Regions from separate parts of the Halomonas sp. E14 genome, predicted to be linked through region 3. Evidence: predicted binding sites of a transcription regulator. Region 3 holds the regulator's gene; each other region holds the start of a gene.
The links. Region 3 encodes LexA, which represses DNA repair genes until DNA is damaged. Its sites were predicted from a motif close to TACTGTNTANNTANACAGTA; they were not measured.
Positions count from the first base shown of each region.

Region 1: a site for LexA is predicted at 1,251-1,270, ahead of recA (recombinase RecA). Genes of this name have one in related genera too.
Region 2: a site for LexA is predicted at 742-761, ahead of ACT7B3_RS02630 (LexA family protein). Genes of this name have one in related genera too.
Region 4: a site for LexA is predicted at 859-878, ahead of ACT7B3_RS11875 (PA0069 family radical SAM protein). Genes of this name have one in related genera too.

Region 1 is NZ_CP199423.1:546,776-548,972, forward strand. It holds gene mutS (DNA mismatch repair protein MutS) at 1-553, opposite strand, end outside; gene ACT7B3_RS02480 (CinA family protein) at 694-1,212, shown strand; gene recA (recombinase RecA) at 1,347-2,197, shown strand, end outside.
Region 2 is NZ_CP199423.1:573,511-575,707, reverse strand. It holds gene ccmA (cytochrome c biogenesis heme-transporting ATPase CcmA) at 1-580, opposite strand, end outside; gene ACT7B3_RS02630 (LexA family protein) at 789-1,271, shown strand; gene ACT7B3_RS02625 (IMPACT family protein) at 1,271-1,891, shown strand; gene ACT7B3_RS02620 (gamma-glutamyltransferase family protein) at 1,902-2,197, shown strand, end outside.
Region 3 is NZ_CP199423.1:2,159,621-2,161,817, forward strand. It holds gene ACT7B3_RS10080 (TetR/AcrR family transcriptional regulator) at 1-453, opposite strand, end outside; gene lexA (transcriptional repressor LexA) at 699-1,349, shown strand; gene dinB (DNA polymerase IV) at 1,388-2,197, shown strand, end outside.
Region 4 is NZ_CP199423.1:2,544,389-2,546,585, forward strand. It holds gene ACT7B3_RS11870 (heavy metal translocating P-type ATPase) at 1-776, opposite strand, end outside; gene ACT7B3_RS11875 (PA0069 family radical SAM protein) at 894-1,976, shown strand; gene ACT7B3_RS11880 (zinc-dependent alcohol dehydrogenase family protein) at 1,981-2,197, opposite strand, start outside.

The sequences.
Region 1 (2,197 bases), 1.6 Mb from region 3:
GCAGCGACAGGCTTTCGGGCACCAGCAGTTCGGCGGGATCGAGGCGCTGCAGTTCGGCCAGCATGTCGCCCTCGCTCTCCACCTCGAGCACGCTGAAGCGCCCGCTTGAGAGCTCCAGCCAGGCGATGCCCCAGCAGTCGCCGGAAGGGTGCACGGCCACCAGCAGGTTGTCGCGACGGGCGTCGAGCAGCGCCTCGTCGTGGAGCGTGCCGGGAGTGACGATGCGCACCACCTTGCGCTCCACCGGCCCCTTGCTCGCCGCCGGGTCGCCTATCTGCTCGCAGATCGCCACCGATTCGCCGGCCTTGACCAGGCGCGCCAGGTAGCCTTCGGCGCTGTGGTAGGGCACGCCGGCCATGGGAATCGGCTTGCCGGCCGACTGACCGCGGCTTGTCAGGGTGATGTCGAGCAGGGCAGCGGCGCGCCTGGCGTCGTCGAAAAAGAGCTCATAGAAATCGCCCATCCGATAGAACAGCAGCACGTCGGGGTGCTCGCGCTTGATCTTGAGGTACTGGGCCATCATCGGCGTGGGCTGAGCGCTGGCCTGGGACATGGAATTCCTGTGCTGATCCGTCGACGTGGAGCCGGCCGGGAGCGTCTGAACGCCACGGCCTGCACATGAAGGGCAAAGGCGCTATTGTACCAAAACTTCTCGCGTAAGCGCGCCGGCCACATCTTCTGCAGGAGCCTCCGATGCCTCACAGTGCCGCCAGCCTGGCCAATCTCGATCTCATCACCCTCGCCGAGCGCCTCGGCAGGCGTTGCCGCGAGCGTAGCCTCACGATCACGGCGGCCGAGTCCTGTACCGGCGGGGGCGTGGCCAGCGCCATCACCGCGGTGGCCGGCAGTTCCGCCTACTTCGAGACGGGCTATGTCACCTATTCGAACGGGGCCAAGACGCGCCTGCTCGGCGTTGCTGACGACCTGCTCGAGCGCCATGGCGCCGTCAGCCGTGAAGTGGTGGAGGCCATGGTGGCAGGCGCCTGCCGCGACAGTGGTGCCAGCCTCGGCGTGGCGGTCAGCGGCGTGGCCGGGCCCGACGGCGGTTCGCCGGACAAGCCGGTGGGTACCGTGTGGCTGGCCTGGGGCAATGCGGCGCAGCAGCAGGCCGAGCGCTTCCAGTTCCCGGGAGATCGCCGTGCGGTGCGCGAGCGAGCGGTGCGTGCGGCCCTTGTCGGCTTGATCCGCTACCTGGAAGCGCATCAGCAATAGCGTCATGGGCTAGTCGAGCGAGACTTTTTTCGCCATACTACTGGCCAATCATACAGTGTTAGGGCCTGCGTCTCGGCGGCCCACCCCATCTTCGTTTGCCCGGCAAACGTGAAGCGTTCTGCGAGGAGAGCCTCATGGCACAGGATGAAAACCGCTCCAAGGCATTGAATGCCGCCCTTTCCCAGATCGAGCGCCAGTTCGGCAAGGGAACCGTGATGCGCCTGGGCGATGCGCCGCGGGTGGTCATGCCCTCGGTCTCCACCGGCTCGCTGGGGCTCGATATCGCGCTCGGCATCGGCGGCCTGCCCTATGGCCGTGTCGTCGAGATCTTCGGTCCGGAATCTTCGGGCAAGACCACGCTGACCCTGTCGGTCATTGCCGAGGCGCAGAAGCAGGGCAAGACCTGCGCTTTCATCGACGCCGAGCACGCCCTCGACCCGAGCTACGCCGAGAAGCTCGGCGTCAATCTCGACGACCTGCTGGTCTCGCAGCCCGACACCGGCGAGCAGGCGCTGGAGATCTGCGACATGCTGGTGCGCTCTGGCGGCGTCGACGTGATCATCATCGACTCGGTGGCGGCGCTCACCCCGCGCGCCGAGATCGAGGGCGAGATGGGCGACTCCCACGTCGGCCTGCAGGCACGCCTGATGTCCCAGGCGCTGCGCAAGATCACCGGCCACATCAAGAACGCCAACTGCCTGGTGGTCTTCATCAACCAGATCCGCATGAAGATCGGCGTGATGTTCGGCAGCCCCGAGACCACTACCGGCGGCAACGCGCTCAAGTTTTACGCCAGCGTACGCCTCGACATTCGCCGTACCGGCTCGGTCAAGCAGGGCGACGAGGTGACCGGTAACGAGACGCGGGTCAAGGTGGTCAAGAACAAGGTGGCGCCGCCGTTCCGCCAGGCCGAGTTCCAGATTCTCTACGGCAAGGGCATCTACCACGCCGGCGAGGTGATCGACCTTGGCGTACAGTGCAACCT
Region 2 (2,197 bases), 1.6 Mb from region 3:
GCTCGTGGTGGGTCGTCACCAGCACGCAGCCTCCCCGACGGGCATGCAGGACCAGTCGCTGTTCCAGCGCCTGGACGCCATCACGGTCGATGGCAGTGAAGGGTTCATCGAGCACCCACAGCGAACAGGGGGTGAGGGTGAGCCGCGCCAGCGCCACCCGGCGCTGCTGCCCCGCCGAAAGCTGGCCTGCGGGAACATCTTCGAAGCCAGCCAGCCCGACCTCTTCCAGCGCGGCAAGACGCGCCTGCTCGTCGACCGGCTGGCCGGCCAGCGCCTGGTACCAGGCCAGGTTTTCCAACGGGGTCAGCGCCGCCTTCACCCCGGGCGCATGCCCAAGGTAGAGAAGATTGGTCAGAAAGGATTCACGCGCCTGGCGCATGGGGCGCTCGCCCCAGAAGAGCTCGCCTTCGTAGTCCGACAGCTGGCCGGACAAGATCTTGAGCAGGGTGGTCTTGCCACTGCCGTTCGGACCTTCCACACGCACGATTTCACCGCCACGTATATCGAGATCCAGCCCCCGGAACAGCCAACGATCGTCACGTTCACAGGCCAGGCTTTGCGCTTGCAGCCGCAGGCTCAATGGCACTCTCCAGGAATGGTAAATTCTAGGGAAATGCTACACTGAATGGTTTTTGGCTGCTAGCAAACCCGACGCCGCACGAAGCCCTCCTTGTCGCAGGTCAACGCTTGCGTTGAGGCCGGGAACTTGTCAGTCGGCGTACGACTGATAAGATACAAGAAGACTGTATATTTTGACAGTCTTCATCGCGACGAGAGGGGAAACCGCCATGCCGCCGCTTTCCGTGCAGTACCTACAACGGCGCCCCAGCCTGCCGATAGCCACCGCCTGGGCAAGTATCGATGCCACCCAGCTGGTCGACGTGCCGCTGCTGGGCGACGTCTCCGCGGGCCTGCCCATCGAGGCCTGCCCCACCGGCGATACCATCCAGGCCCCCGCCTGCATGGTTCGGCGCAATACCTACGCGCTGCGCGTGCGCGGCAATTCGATGGTGGATTGCAATATTCACGACGGCGACGTGATCATCATCGAACGCCAGGAGAGCGCCGAGAACGGCGAGACGGCAGTGGTGCTGATCAACCAGCAGGAGGTCACGCTGAAGAAGCTTTATATAGAGAAGAGCGGCGTTCGCCTGCAGCCGGCCAACGAGAGCATGGCCCCGATCTTCCTCAAGAACAGCGACATCCAGGTGCTCGGCATGGTGATGGGTGTGGTACGCCAGCGCGACGGGCGGCGCGAGCTGACACACTGATGCGCTACCCGGCCCCCGACCTGCCCGAGGGCAAGTGGCAGGAGAGCGTGACCGAGGTGGAGCGCAGCCGCTTCATCGCCTGGCTCTGTCACGCTCCGAGCGTGGCCGCCTTCGAAGCCCTGCTGGCGGCAGCAAGGCAAACCCACCCCAATGCCAGCCACCACTGCAGCGCCTTCATCGCCGGCCCGCCGGGCGAGCAGAACGCCATCGGCTTTTCCGACGACGGTGAACCCGGCGGCACTGCCGGGCGCCCCATGTACCAGGTACTGGAAGGGGCCGGCATCGGCCAGGTAGGCTGCGTGGTGACCCGCCACTTCGGGGGCACCAAGCTCGGCACCGGCGGCCTGGCCCGCGCCTATGCCCAGGCGGTAAGCCAGGCGCTCGAGGGGCTGGCCTGCCGTGAAGTGGTGGAGCGTCTGCCCGTGCGGCTAAAGGTCGATTTCGCCGGCGAAGCCGAGGCCCGCGCCTGGCTGGCTGCTTACGACGCTCCAGTTGACGGAGCCGCCTATCTCAGCGATGGCGTGGTACTGACAGCCGCCTGGCCGAGTGACGTCGAGGTCGACCTGCAACCCCTCGCCACCCGGCTGCGCGGGCGCCTCGCCCGCCTCGACTCCCGTTGAAGAGACTCCCATGACCTTCGATCCCCTCTACTACCCCAGCCCCTCGCGCCGCACGGCTACCTACGGCCACCGCGGCATGGTGGCCACCTCACAGCCCCTGGCCACCCAGGCCGGCATGGAGATGCTCAAGCGTGGCGGTAACGCCGTGGATGCCGCCATCGCGGCAGCTGCCGCCCTCACGGTGGTGGAGCCAACCGCCAACGGCATCGGCGGCGACGCCTTCGCCTTGGTGTGGATGCACGGGCAACTGCATGGCCTCAACGCCAGCGGCCCGGCGCCGCAGGCCATCTCCCGCGAGGCGGTCAT
Region 3 (2,197 bases):
CAGCTCGGGCGTGGCCCGCCGCACCAGGTCGGTGAACCGCGTGAAGACGCTACCGTACTCATCCTGGATATAGCGCCGCAGGTGACCCTGCGCCTGGCTGTAGGCAAGCCCCAGCAGCTTCATGAAGACCTTGAGGCTGTGCTTCTCGGCCGGCACCTCCAGCACGGTACGCGCCATGGTTTCCAGCAGCTCCTCGAGCGGAATCACGCCGCCTGAATGGCGCTGCTCGAGCTCATCCAGGGCATGGTGGAAACGCACCGTAAACGGGTCCAGGTAGCGCGCGAAGACCGCCTGGATCAGCGCCTTCTTGGAGCCGAAGTGATAGTTGACCGCCGCCAGGTTGACGCGCGCCTTGCTGGTAATAGTGCGCAGCGAGGTTTCGGCGAACCCGCGCTCGGCAAACAGCACTTCGGCGGTATCGAGGATGCGTGTGACGGTATCGGTTTGAGCCATGGGCGCGACCTGCCAGAAACAGTTGTTTTAAACATTACAAAAGTCTACGGCAATGCCTTCAATCTCTCAATGTCTATCCTTCCCATCTCGTTTAAAACGCTGCATGAGAACGCTGCTGGCTAGGAAACCGTTTTTTACTGGATAGACTTCCATGCTGTATACTTGAACAATACGCCATGCTCGGACCGCCTCGCCGGTCGGGCCAACGCCAGACCTCTACCGCCAGACCTCTACCGGGAGCGCTCATGACCCGCCCGCTTACGCCGCGCCAGCAGAATGTCTATGACTTCATCGTCAAGACGATGAACGAGTTTGGCTACCCGCCGACCCGCGCCGAGATCGCCAAGGCGCTGGGGTTTCGCTCGCCCAACGCCGCCGAAGAGCACCTGCGCGCACTCGAACGCAAGGGCGTGATCCGGGTGATCCGCGGCACCTCGCGGGGCATTCGCCTGCCGCTTCAGGAAAGCGAGCCCAGCACCGGCGCCTCCCCCGCCAACGAGGGCCTGCCCATCATCGGTGAAGTCGCGGCCGGCAGCCCCATCCTGGCGGCAGAGCACATCGACCGCTACTGCCCGCTTCCCCCGGACTATTTCACCCCTCGCGCCGACTATCTGCTGCGGGTGCGCGGGCTTTCGATGAAGGAGATCGGCATCCTCGAAGGCGACCTGCTCGCCGTGCATCGCACGGAGCGGGTACGCGACGGGCAGATCGTGGTGGCCCGGCTGGACGACGAAGTCACCGTGAAGCGCTTCCATCGCAGCGGCTACCGGGTCGTGCTGGCCGCCGAGAATGCCGACTTCGCGCCCATCGAGATCGACCTGCGTCACCAGGCGCTGGAGATCGAAGGCATCGGCGTCGGTGTCATTCGCGGCGGCAGCGGCCAGGCGCTCGGCTAAGCGCCGGCTGCGCCCGGCAGCGAGTTTCGTCACTTCGGATGAACCGCAAGATTCTGCATGCCGACTGCGACTGCTTCTATGCCGCGGTGGAAATGCGCGACAACCCCGCGCTTCGCGAAGTGCCGCTGGCGATCGGCGGTAGCGTCGAAGGACGCGGGGTGATCGCCACCTGCAACTACCCGGCGCGCGCCTTCGGCATCCATTCCGCCATGCCCACCGCCAGGGCCCTGCGCCTGTGCCCCCAGTTGACCCTGCTGCGCGGCGATTTCGAGCGCTATCGCGAGGCGTCGCGCCAGATCCAGGCCATCTTCCACGAGCTGACGCCCTGGGTGGAGCCGCTGTCGCTCGACGAAGCCTTTCTCGACGTCACCGAGGTGGCACGTTTTTCAGGCAGCGCTACCTGGATGGCGCGCTGGCTGAAGGAGGAGTGCCTCAGGCGCGTGGGGATCACCGTTTCGGTGGGCGCGGCACCGTCGAAGTTCCTGGCCAAGATCGCCAGCGACTGGGAGAAGCCCGACGGCCTGACGGTCATCGCTCCCAGCCAGGTCGACGAGTTCGTGCAAGCGCTCCCGGTGACCAAGCTTCCCGGCGTTGGCCCAGCCACGGCCAAGCGCCTGCAGGCGATGGCGATCGCCACCTGCGACGAGCTGCAGCGAGTGCCGCTGGAGTACCTGCTGCAGGAGTTCGGCAAGTATGGCAAGCGCCTGTACGAGCTGGCCCGGGGTATCGACGACCGGCCGGTTCGCATTGAACGCGAGCGCAAGTCCGTCAGCGTGGAAACCACTTTTGCCACTGACCTACCCGACCTGGACCACTGCCACCGCGAGCTGGCGCCGCTGTGCGAGCGT
Region 4 (2,197 bases), 380 kb from region 3:
GGCTCGACGCGCAGCCGATCCCCCACCGCCACCGCTTCCAGTGCACAGGAGTGCCAGGCATCCGCCACCCAGCGCTGTACCTGCGCCGGCGGCCGATGCAACGCCTGGAGCGCACGCAGCCCGCGATGGCGGCACAGGGTTTCCACCAGCCGACCGACCAGCAGCAGGGTGACCAACATCACCGCGGTATCGAAATAGACCTCCGGCGAGCCCAGCATCAGCAGCCACAGCGATACGCCCACCGCCGTCAGCGCGCCCAGTGCCACCAGCGCATCCATGCCGGGTCGCCATGCCCGGGTCGTGCGCCAGCCGGCACGGTAGAACGGCAGTGCCACGTAGGTGACGACCGGCAGGGCGAATGCGCCCGAAACCCAGGCCATGATCACATCCAGCTCGGCACTGGGCATGGCACCGGCATAGATCAGCAGCGAGGCGAGCATGGTCCACATGCCGAAGGCCACGGCCATGAGCAGCCGCAGGGTGAGATAGCGGCTCTCGGCATCGAGCCGCGCTTCGGCATCGCCTATCGCTTCGGGGGGACCGAGGCGGTAGCCGAGCCGGCTCACGGCGGCGGCCAGCCGCGCTTCCTCGAGCGCCGGCGGCTGCCCCTGCACCAGCAGGGTGGCACTGGGGTAGTGCACGCTGGCGGCGCTGACGCCGGGCATGCGGGCCAGCTGTGCCTCGACGGCCAGGGCGCAGCTGGTGCACCATAGCCCCTGAACCGAGTAGAGCGCCTCGCCCTGGCGCTCGGATTGACTGTCGGAGATGGCATCCATACGGCAAAGCGTAAAGGAAACCCCGGGCAAATGCCCGCCAGGTGGAGCCGTTGACGATTGGCACCTGGCCAATGCCCCACTATACTGTATATGAATACAGTTAAATGAAGGCTCGCCATGCCCCACTTCGACATCAAGCAGACGCGCAAGGGTCGCGGCGCCACCTACAACCCCAGCAACCGCTTCGCCCCCACCCACAGCGAAACGGAGGACGACGGCTGGTGGCAGGAGGAGATGCCGACGCGCCTGGCCACGGTGGTCAGCGAGGAGCGGGCGCGCAGCGCGCTGGCGTGGAACGACTCCCCGGATCTGGCCTTCGACCGCTCCCTCAACCCCTACCGCGGCTGCGAACACGGCTGCATCTACTGCTATGCGCGACCGAGCCACGCCTACTGGGACATGTCGCCCGGCATCGACTTCGAGACCCGGCTGATTGCCCGCAGCGGCCTGGTGGATCGCCTGCGCGAGGAGTTCTGCAAGCGCAGCTACGTGTGTCGCCCCATCGCCTTCTCCGGCAACACCGACTGCTATCAGCCGCTGGAGGCGGAGCGCGGCACCAGCCGCGAGATACTGGGCTTCCTGCTCGAGTGCCGCCACCCGGTGTCGATCATTACCAAGAGCGCATTGATCCTGCGCGATCTGGACCTGCTGGGGGAGCTGGCCCGCCGGCGGCTGGTGCGGGTGTCGATCAGCCTGACCAGCCTCGACACCGAGCTCAAGCGCAGCCTGGAGCCCCGGGCCGCCTCCCCCGCCGCGCGCCTGCGCACCGTGCAGCGGCTGCACGAGGCCGGTATCCCGGTGGGGGTGATGGTGGCGCCGGTAATACCGGGCCTGACCGACCATGAGCTGGACCGCCTGCTGGCAGCGGCGCGGGACGCCGGCGCCCAGTGGGCGGGCTGGACGCTGCTGCGCCTGCCGCGGGAGGTGGCGCCGCTGTTCGAGGATTGGCTGGAGGCCCACTACCCCGAGCGGGCACGCAAGGTGATGAGTCTGGTGCGGCAGAGTCGCGGCGGTGCCGACTACGACAGCCGCTTCGGCAAGCGCATGCGCGGCGAGGGGGTGTTCGCCGAACTGATCGCCCAGCGCTTCGACAAGATCTGCCGACGGCTGGGCCTCAACGACCCGGCCACCCGCGAATCGCGACAGCTCGACGTCACCGCGTTCCGCCCGCCGCGAGCGCAGGGCGACCTGTTCGAGTGACGGCTCAAGGCACGATGACGGCAGCTCCCGTCAGCCGGCCCTCGCGCAGGTCGCTCAGCGCCTGATTGGCCTGCTCCAGCGGGTAGGCGTGCGTCTCGGTGCGAATCGGCACCGTGGGGGCCAGGGCCAGGAACTCCTCACCGTCCTGCCGGGTGAGGTTGGCCACCGACTTGACGCTGCGCTCCTGCCACAGCAGGCGATAGGGGAAGGCGGGAATGTCG